DNA from 3 places in the Kribbella lupini genome. Region 1 is predicted to be linked to each of the others. Evidence: riboswitches for the same ligand, from Rfam matches in the RefSeq annotation. Region 1 holds a riboswitch; each other region holds the start of a gene.

Region 1 (3,269 bases):
GTAGTCCGCGCCGACGATCGCCCGGGCGACATGCGGTACGGCGAGGCCGACGAAGCCGATCGGCCCGGCCATCGCTGTCGCCGTACCGGCCAGGAGCATGATCGCGACCCCGGCGAGCACTCGCACCCACCCGACGCGCGTGCCCAGCGTCGTCGCCAGTTCCTCACCCAAGGCCAACTGGTTGAGGGATCGCCCCAGCACGAGCGACAACACGATGCCTATAGCAACGAACGGCAGCGCCTGACCGACGATCGGCCCGGTCGCCAGGGTCAGCGACCCGACCACCCAGAAGCGGAACTCGTTCAGCGTCGACAGATCGAGCAACGTCGCCGCCGACGTGACGGAGCCGAGCATCGCCGACATCGCCGCGCCGGCCAACGCCAGCTTGACGGGCGTCGCGCCGCCGCGCCCGAGAGCGCCGACGAGGTAGACCACGACGGTCGCCACCAGCGCGCCGCCCATCGCGAACCACACGTACCCGGTCAGGCTCGTCACCCCGAAGACCCCGATCGCCGCGACCACCGCGACCGCGGCTCCGGCGTTGACGCCGAGAATCCCCGGATCGGCCAGTGCGTTGCGTGTCACGCCCTGCATCAACGCACCGGCCAGTCCGAGCGCCGCGCCCGCCATCAGGCCGGTCGCGGTCCGCGGCAGGCGCAGGTACCGGATGACTCGATCCGTGTCCGACCCGGTGAAGTCGGCCGCCGCGAGATAGACGTCCCGCGGCGCGAACCACTCCGTCCCGGCGAGCAACGACAGCAGCACGGCCGCCAGCAGTACGCCGAACGCGACCACGAGGCCGCCACCCTTCGTCAGCCCGTGCCGCAGGAGACCCCGCGAACCACCGGCTCCCCGCGGATCGTCAGCACCTGACCTGCCACCCGCCCGGCCCTCGGCTCCCGAGCGGCCGTCCACGACCTCGGCGGTCACTTGACCAGGTCGGGATGGATGATCTTCGCGATCAGCTCGGTCGAGTGCGCACCACGGACACCCGCCGAGTGATGCGCGAACAACCACGGCACAACCTGCTTGTTCCTGACGGCTTTCAGGTTCGCGAACGCCGGGTTCTTCAGCAGCTTGTCGACATCCGGCTGCCCTTGGGTCTCGGTCAGCGTCGCGTCGCAGCACGCACTGATCAGGACGTAGTCCGGATCAGCCTTGATGAACTCCTCGACGCTGATCTTCACGTTCCGCTTCGAGGTCAGCCCCGCGAACGCGTTCACCCCGCCGGCCTGCTTGATCAGTACGGTGCCGAAGTCCGGACCACCGGACACGGTCATCCCGCCGCCCTCGAGCCCGGGCCGCACGATGGCGACCGTCGGCCGGTCCGCACCCTTGACCTTCGCCTCGACCGCGGCGATCCGCGCCTTCTGGTCCGCGATCACCTGCTCGGCCTGGTCGCTTGCGCCGAACAACTTCCCGAGGTCGCGCAGATCGGCGTACACGTTGTCCATCGAGACCGTCGACGGGTCGATCGCCTCGTCGCCCTTGCCGTCCGCGGTTGGGCAGAGCGGACTGAAGATCCAGGTCTGCACGCCGAGGTCCGACAACGACTTGCGGCTGCCGAAGCTGCCGTCGCTGCCGGCCGCGCTGAAGATGTCGTTGAAGCCGGACAGCACGAAGTCCGGGTTCAGGCTGAGCAGCTCCTCGCGGCTCGGCATGTTCTTGTAGTACTTGCGGCCCTGCTGCGCACCGGCGTACTCGGGCAGCGGCTCGGAGTCGAGGAACGCGGTGCCGACCAGGCGGTCGGAGATGCCGAGCGCGTGCGCCAGCTCGATGGCCGGCTGGTACGCCGCGAACACCCGCTTCGGCGGGCCGTCGACGGTGACGTCGAGCCCGCAGTTCTTCACGGTCGTCGCGCTCGCGCTCGGGCCTTCGGCGGCGCCGGCGGTGCCGCAGGCGGCGACCAGGGACAGGAAAACGGCAGCAAGCACTGCCTGGGGTACGACGGCCATGGCGACCGTTCCTCCAACACCTCGTGGACGGGACGCGTCGTGGCCGGTCTCCTGGCTGACGGGACGACCGCATCCGCCGAGCTGACCTTCCCAGCCCTTCCGGGCCAGTGGTCTCACACCTGGTGAACGCTCCGCGGACAATCCCGATCACAGTGGCGAGGGCCGCGCCGGTACTCCACCGGCTTCCCGAACACCACGACCGCCACACGGTAACCCACGGTGCGACCGAGTCGCAGCACGCGGTCCACCAGCGGCGGCCTTCGCCCGACCGGTGTCAGCGCGTGTAGAGCGGCGAGATCGCCAGCGCGAACGTGACCATGTCGTCGGTTTTCACCGCGTTGCCGGGCACCGGAACGAGGTCGGCGATCTTGTCGGTCCCGACGCGGATCGTGCCGCGCCCGGTGGCGGTGTCGACGTACCCCTCGTCGCCGAGCGGGACCGACTGCGACGTGGGGGCCTTGCGGACCGCGGCCATCGCCGCTGCGGCGTCGGGAACCCGCCGGGCGGTCGTGTAGAGCACGGAGGTCGCGGTGATCCAGCCGCAGACGATGTCACCCGCGGCCGTCTGGCTGTCGCGGCGGGCCGTGGCCACGGTACCCATCACCTTGGCGGCCGCGTTCGTCCCGCGGTCGCACTCCGTCCGGGTGATCAGCGGCGCCGCTTCCGGGAGCCCGGCGGCCTGACGCGCCGCCTCCTGCGCCAGTACGACGTACTTGGTCGGCGTCGCAGCCGGACCCTCGACCTTGTAGAGCCGCGTCCCCAGCAGGAACACCGCGAACTTGCTCGTCCCGTAGCCGCCCTGCCCGACGGCGATCGCCCGCGCCGGCTCGCTCTTCGTCGCGGCGTACGCCTTCTGCGCGGCCGTCAGGTCGGCCTTGGTCACCGGCAGCACCGACACCCCGAGCCGAAGCGCGGGCCCGTCCGGATTCGTGCTCAGGCCCAGCTGGCAGATGTCGTAGCTGGGCAGGCCGATCTCGGCCGGCACGGGCTCCTTCTGGATCGTCACCGACGGCACCGCCAGCGTGGTCTGCACCAGCGACTGGTCCATCCGTACGCACAACGTGTCCGCGACCTGCGCCGTCGGCGGCAGGCTCGGCGTCTCCGACGGAGTGGCCGAAGGCGTCTCGGTCGGCGGCGTACTGACCGAGACCAACGGCGGCACGTTCGGTGCCGTCTCGTTGTTCCCGCCCCCACAGCCCGCCAGAGCCAGTACGGCGGAGACAGCCGTGACCGCGACGGCAGCTCGGTTCCGCATTCCGACTCCTCGTGACTGCTCGGTGACAAGGTCTCCGACTGTAGACGCTGCCACCGACG
Region 2 (3,269 bases), on a different contig from region 1:
GAGATGTGCTTGTGGTGGAGTTCGTCGTACAGATCGTCGGAGGTGAACGGCAGGGTTGCCTCGCCCTGGCCGGTGATACGTCCCGTGATCGGGTCCCTGAGAGCCCCGCGTCCGGAGGCCCAGTGAATTTGGCGGTAGGTGTCCGCCCGCCCGGTTTCCCAGAAATGAATCTGCCGTGCGGTCAGGTACTCGCGAACGAACGACAGGTGTGTGTCACGCTGTGGGTTGCCGGACACACCCCACTGGCGGCCCTGTTTCGACAGATGGCCGTCGCCCAGCAGGATGCCGTACAGGCGGGCGTCCTCCTCGGTCAGCCCCGGGACCGGAACGACGTCCCGGGGGATCACCTGCCCTACGTAGTCACCCTTGCTGAGCATGCCGGCCTCGACCCACGTCGCCTGCACCTTCTTCTTGGCCAGCCAATCGATGGTGCGCTCATTGCTCTGCTCCATCGGAACGCCTTGGATCGCGTAGAAAGGATGGCCGGCGGTCACCACGAGCGGATCGATCGAGTGCTTGACGTCAAGCTCCACCATCGGATCGTTCTGGTCGTAGGTGAAAGTCTTGGTGACTTCGCGGTAGAAGCCGCTGGCGCCCAGTACCAGCTCTCCGACCGCGATTTCACTGATTGGCGTCGGTCCTGCTGCGGCGTACACCAGAGTCTGCGGAGCGAAGCATTGGTTCACTGCGACGGCGGTGTCGTTGGCGATCTTCAGGAAGGGGACGACGCCCTGGGACTCGCCGCTGGTGCCGCGGATCTTGGCGCCGATGCCGCGGACGGGGGTCCAGTCGTTGCCTAGGCCGCCGGAGTACTTGGCCAGGAGGGCGTTGTTGCGGATGCCGGTGAAGATGCCGGACAGGTCGTCCTGGACGGTGGTGAGGAAGCAGGACGACAGCTGCGGGCGGGTGGTGCCGGAGTTGAACAGCGTGGGCGTCGACGACATGAAGCGGAACGAGCTGAGCAGTTCGTAGAACTCCAGTGCGCGGGCCTCGCGGTCGTCCTCCTTGAGGGCCATGCCCATCGCGACGCGCAGGAAGAACGCCTGCGGCAGCTCGAAGCGGACCTTGTCGATGTGCAGCAGGTACCGGTCGTAGAGGGTCTGCAGGCCGAGGAACGCGAAGTCCAGGTCGCGCTCGGGCTTGATCGCCGCGGCCAGGCGGGCGAGGTCGAAGGTCGCCAGCTCGGGGTCGAGCAGGCCGGCCTCGATGCCGACGGAGACGTAGCGCGGGAAGTACTCGGCGTACGCCGTGCTCATGTCGGCCTGGGTCGCCTGCCGGGGTTGGCCGTGCACGCGACCGAGCGTCTCGCGGCGGATCTGGTCGAGCAGCAGGCGCGCGGCGGCCTGGCTGTACTGCGGCTCGGTCTCGACGTACGACCGGGCGGCCATCACCAGGGCGAGCTCGACCTCGTGCTGGGCGATGCCGTCGTAGCAGGAGCCGAGGGTCTCGTCGAGGATCTGCTCGGGGTCGACGGCGTCCAGGCCGGCGGCCGCCTCGGCGATGACGAGTCGGAGACGGTCGACGTCCAGTGGCGCTGTGCTGCCGTCGACGGCACGGACAGTGACGACCGGCCTCTCGGTGACACCGGCCGGGTCGGCCGGCGTACGGGCTTTGGTGCGCTCTTCGCGGTACAGGACGTAGGCGCGGGCGACCTGATGCTCTCCCGCGCGCATGAGGGCCAGCTCGACCTGGTCCTGGATGTCCTCGACCTGGACGCTGCGGCGTGAGTCGCCGCGGCTGGTCAGAGCCGTGACGACGCGGTCGGTCAGGTCGGACACCAGGTCGCGGACGCGGTGGCTGGTGCCGGCCTCGGCACCTTCGACGGCCAGGAAGGCCTTGCTCATCGCGACCGCGATCTTGGTCGGGTCGAACGTGGTGCTGGTGCCGTCGCGGCGGACGACGGTCAGCTGGGACGCCGACGCGTCGGGCAGGGGGCCCGGTGCGGTCGGCGACGAGGACGAAACGATGGTCACAAGCGCACTCTCCACGCGAGTTCCGGAGGACCAGGACCCGTGCGAGAGCGCGCGACGCAAGGCAGTACGGCGAGTACGACTGCCTTGACGTCCACCGACCCACCCACGAGGTCTCGGACCAACGCGTACCGGCGGTACGCGCACCGGTGGCAGGTACTCGGACTCGCGGACGACTTGTCCGCTCACCGTTGCGGGGCAGCTCCGGACTCGCACCGGATTCCCCTGTTGCCTCCACCCGGCCGCGCTTCGTCGCGTCGTCCGGGCAGAACCACCAGCACGCAGAACATTAGCGCCGGACCACGACATGTAGTGTCTCGACGCGCCGCGTGTCGCATATTTAGTGGTTTCAGGCGGCCAGCGCATGCAGATCCTGGAGCGTCATGATCTCCGAGCCATGGTGGATCAGCTCCCGGTTCAGCCGCAGGACGACGTGGCCGAACGGCTCCGCGGCGTCCAGCTCGGTGGCCTGGCTGAGGCCGACGGTCATCACCTGGTCCTCCTCCAGCCCGGCGATCGACTCCTGCCAGGCGTCGACCCAGTAGGTCAGCCAGGCGACCGCGTCCCGGGCGTTGCCGTGCAGCGTGATGTCGGTGCGGCCCTGGAGCTTCTCGCCGAAGGTCCACTCCCAGCGCTCGAAGAACGTCTCGGTCAGGTGGGCGATCAACCAGGCGATCGTCCGTGGCCCGCGATGGTCCGGTTCGTCCGGCCACTGCGCCACCCACTCACCCGACCCGAGCGAGCGGAACCGGCCGGCGTGCCGTCGCCGGACGACGGTCAGCGCCTCCGCGCTCGGTCGCCAGAAGTACTCGTCGTCGGTGAGTCTGGCCAGTCGCTGGGCGAGCACCATCCAGCTGAAACCGAGCTGGCCCCGCACCATCGCCATCGCCGACGGTCGCTCCAGGATGTCCCAGTCGAACGGTTCCGGCATCACAGATCCTCACGCTCCCCGATTCCCCGCGGTTTGTCCTTGCGTCGAACATGTGTTCGAATTGTGGTCGAGCGGACGCCGGAAAGTCAATCAGCACAGCGTGTCGGTGCTGGTGCTTCCGGTGGTCGAGTGCTATTGCGGGCGCGATCGGGGAGATGGTGCTGAGTGAGACCCAACCGTGATTACTCAGCGTGGCCGACGGGAGTAGAGTCACGCTGGGTGAGCAGAGCTGGGGGAACGCGCTCGGGACGTCCGGGCGCACAGCGGCTGCTCACGGGACTGCTTCCGAGGGGGAAACTCGTGTCGCCGGGTGAGCGGAAATGAGCCTGAGTGGGGATGCCTGGACCTGGGCCTGGAGAGACTGGGAG
Region 3 (3,269 bases), 840 kb from region 1:
GTGCGCCTCGACCAGGCGCAGGTGGTTGGCGCGGTACCGCAGCGGCGCCGGCACACCGTCGAGGCCGCCGACCTCGCGCGTCCTGCTCTCCGCGAGCGCCCTCGCGGCGTCCTGCGGAAGCGCGGCGAAGTAGTCCCGGACCTCCCGAGCGGCCTTCTCGGCCGGGAGGTCGGTGACACGTTCCAGCAGGTCGTCGAAGCTCATCGTCATCCTCAGGGGCGTCGGGATGCTGTGGGCGAACGATAAACCGCTGCAGACCGGTTTGTCAGTGCAGGTTGAGTGACCAGGACGTGGCGTGCGCGGAAAGACCGACCGTTGCCAGGGGTCTGACGTCGACGTGCCGGAGCGACTCGGCCGGGGCTTCCAGCGCGTAGAGCACCGCCGCGCGGACGACGGCCGGGTGGACCACGGCAACGACCGTACGCCGCTCGGCGTGGCCCGGGTCCTCGGTCAGGTCGCCCAGCCAGTCGGCGACGCGGGCGATCAGGTCGTTGGCCGTCTCCCCGCCGGGCGGCGCCGTGTGGGGCCGCTCCAGCCAGTCCGAGACCGCCGCGGTCTCGGTGGTCAGCAGCTCCTCCAGGTCGCGCCCGGTCCAGTCGCCGTACTCGCGGTCACGCAGTGCGCCGACCACGACCGGCTGCAGGCCGATCGCCTCGGCCGTCAGGATCGCGGCGGGCTCCGGTCCGCAGTACGTCGTACCGGCGTCGACCCGCAGGTCGCGGGCTGCCTCCAGGCCGGCCTGGTCGGGTGCGGACTCTCCACCGAGAACGAGTCCGCGCAGACCTGGCGTCAGCGCATGCGCGACCAGCGTCAGCGTCGTCGTCACGCCGTGGCCCCTTCCGCTGGCGTCGTGACCTGGGAGTTACGGTCCACCAACGCAGCGTAACCGAATCCCAGCAGCGTCCACAGCACCGCCTGCGTGCCGAGCGAGGCGAACCGGAACTGCCACAGCAACGTCGCCGGGAACGAGCCGGGCACCTCGTTGATCGCCGGGAGGATCAGGTACGCCGCCACGATCGTCGCCACGAAGGCGCCGCCGCCGACGGCGAGCCGGATCCAGGGCGCGTCGCCGAAACGCTGCGCCCAGCGGGACGCCGCGACGCCGGCCCAGACCGCGAGCAGGCCGATCACGAGCGTCAGCAGGTACGTGACCGTGCGCTTGGTGATCGTGTCCGGGTCGCCGACAGCGGGCGGGTTGGGCGGGTACTTGAGGAACGGGACCAGCACGATCCCGACGAATCCCGCGGCGGCCAGCCCGAGGGCGGCGTACGAGTCGCTGGGGGTGCGCAGCCGGCGGCGGAGCAGCGCGAAACCGACGGCGAAGATGCCGCCGAGCGCCACGCCGTACAGGCTGGTGGCGAGGAAGAGCCCGAAACGCTGGCCGGTGCGGCTGACGAGGGGTTCCTCTTCCCCGGCAGCGGCGGGTTCGTCGCCGTGGGTGTGCGCGGCGCCGCCGGCCTCCTCGATCGCGATCGCGGCGTCGATGTGCGGTTCGCCCATCACGTACGCGAAGGTTCCGGCCAGCAGGCCGGCGAAGAGGCCGACGATCAGTCCGCGCACCAGGAGGTTTCCGAAGGTACGCATGACGGTCCTGTCAGTGGTTCAGCCCGAACGGGTCGGGAGTGAGGAGAACTGCAGGACGTCAGTGGCAGGGCACGCCGAGCAGGTGCCGGCCGTCGTGCATCAGCTCGTGCAGGTACATCCCGGACTGCGAGATCGCGCCCTGGTCGAAGGCGACCAGGTAGGCCAGCATCAGCAGCACGCCGATGGTGAGCAGGGCGACCGCGAGCAGGCGCGGGGAAACAGCCGGTACGGCGACCGAGCGGGCAGGAGCAGGCATCTGTGGACCTCCTGGGGAAGTGCGCGTCCCCATCGAAAGGCTGCGAGTGCCCGAGCGTCCTGACTCACGAGCAGCTGCTCGCTCACAGTGGCGCGGCCGTACCGGTCTCTCACCGGTTTCCCTCATGGCACCGCAGGTTGACTCGTGAACGGTAGCGGCCTGGTTCGTGACCGGTCAACGGAAGGCGGCGCGCCGGTGATCTTCCCCACCTGCTCCGGTGACTACCTCGGGTGACCGGTTGCTGTTCGCCGGGCCGCGAGGACGCCGACGACGGCCAGGGCTGCGGGCAGGCCGAAGGCGGTCAGGAAGGCGGTGGTCGGCGAGTGCGGCTCGATGGCCGCGAAGAGCGAACCGCCGACCGCCAGCACCGTTGCGGTCAGCAACGAGTCGCTGAGCTGCAGCGCCGAGCTGTTCGCGCCCTGCTGCTCGAGGCTCGAGTACTCCAGGACCAGGACGGACACGGTCGGGAACACGGTTCCCATCCCGAGTCCCGTCAGCGCCCAGCCGAGGATGCCGACCACGACCGGCACCCGGTCGTCGAGGGTGGCGGCCGCGGTCGCGATGCCCAGCAGGACCGAGACCATGCCGGCTTGCAGGAACACGTGGGGCTCGAACGGCTGGCTCGGGCGACCGCGGTACCAGGACGCCGCGGTCCAGCTGAGCGCGCTGACGGTCAGCACCAGGCCCGCGAACGCCGGCGACAGGCCGCGCTCCCGCGTCAGCATCAGCGGCAGGAACACCTCGGCACCGAACCCGGCGGCCGCGACCAGACCGCGCAGCGCGATCACCGACGGGAGCCCAGCGCGGATCGTGAACGTTCCCTTCGGCAGCAGTTTCGGCGCGAACACGACCACCGCGGCCAGTCCGGCGCCGAGCAGGACCAGCTGGATCGCTCCGTGCTGCTGACCGCCGTAGTGCAGCAGCCCGACGCCGATGGCGGCACCCACGGCGTACCAGGCCTGCTCGCTCCACAGCTTGCCCGACCGCGTCGCGTGGTCGCTCTTGGAGAGCCCTGGTCGCATGATCAGCGCCGCCGGAACGGCCAGCACCGGTACGGCGAGGAAGACGATCCGCCAGTTCGCGTGCTCGACGATCAGCCCGGCGATCGCGGGACCGACCAGCGACGGCACGACCCAGCCGGTCGCGAACGCGGCGAAGATCCGTGGCCGCAGCTCCGCCGGGTACAGGTGCCCCACGACGACGTACAAGGCGACCGTGAGCAGACCGGCGCCGAATCCCTGGATCACCCGGCCGACGACCAGGACCTCCATGGTCGGCGCGAGTCCGGCGATCACCAGGCCGGTCAGGAACCAGCCGGTACCGTGCCAGAGCGGGCGCGTCGGGCCCTTCAGGTCGGACCAGGTGCCCGAGACGACCATCGCGACGACGCCCGAGGCCAGCGGTCCGCCGAACGCCAGCGCGTACAGCG

Evidence for each region. Region 1 has a riboswitch for cobalamin ahead of ABD235_RS20870 (ABC transporter substrate-binding protein). Riboswitches for the same ligand answer to the same signal wherever they lie in the genome.
Region 2: it holds a riboswitch for cobalamin, as region 1 does, so the genes downstream of both, ABD235_RS38775 (ribonucleoside-diphosphate reductase subunit alpha) here and ABD235_RS20870 (ABC transporter substrate-binding protein) in region 1, are expected to answer to the same signal.
Region 3: it holds a riboswitch for cobalamin, as region 1 does, so the genes downstream of both, ABD235_RS24895 (CbtB domain-containing protein) here and ABD235_RS20870 (ABC transporter substrate-binding protein) in region 1, are expected to answer to the same signal.

The regions. Positions count from the first base shown of each region.
Region 1 covers NZ_BAAANC010000002.1:1,576,586-1,579,854, forward strand. The annotation lists gene ABD235_RS20865 (FecCD family ABC transporter permease) at 1-930, opposite strand, end outside; gene ABD235_RS20870 (ABC transporter substrate-binding protein) at 927-1,955, opposite strand; cobalamin riboswitch at 1,980-2,168, opposite strand; gene ABD235_RS20875 (hypothetical protein) at 2,230-3,210, opposite strand.
Region 2 covers NZ_BAAANC010000006.1:63,703-66,971, forward strand. The annotation lists gene ABD235_RS38775 (ribonucleoside-diphosphate reductase subunit alpha) at 1-1,973, opposite strand, end outside; cobalamin riboswitch at 2,105-2,261, opposite strand; gene ABD235_RS38780 (DinB family protein) at 2,320-2,901, opposite strand.
Region 3 covers NZ_BAAANC010000002.1:2,414,273-2,417,541, reverse strand. The annotation lists gene ABD235_RS24910 (alpha/beta hydrolase) at 1-204, opposite strand, end outside; gene ABD235_RS24905 (histidine phosphatase family protein) at 266-826, opposite strand; gene ABD235_RS24900 (CbtA family protein) at 823-1,584, opposite strand; gene ABD235_RS24895 (CbtB domain-containing protein) at 1,643-1,840, opposite strand; cobalamin riboswitch at 1,872-2,008, opposite strand; gene ABD235_RS24890 (MFS transporter) at 2,062-3,269, opposite strand, start outside.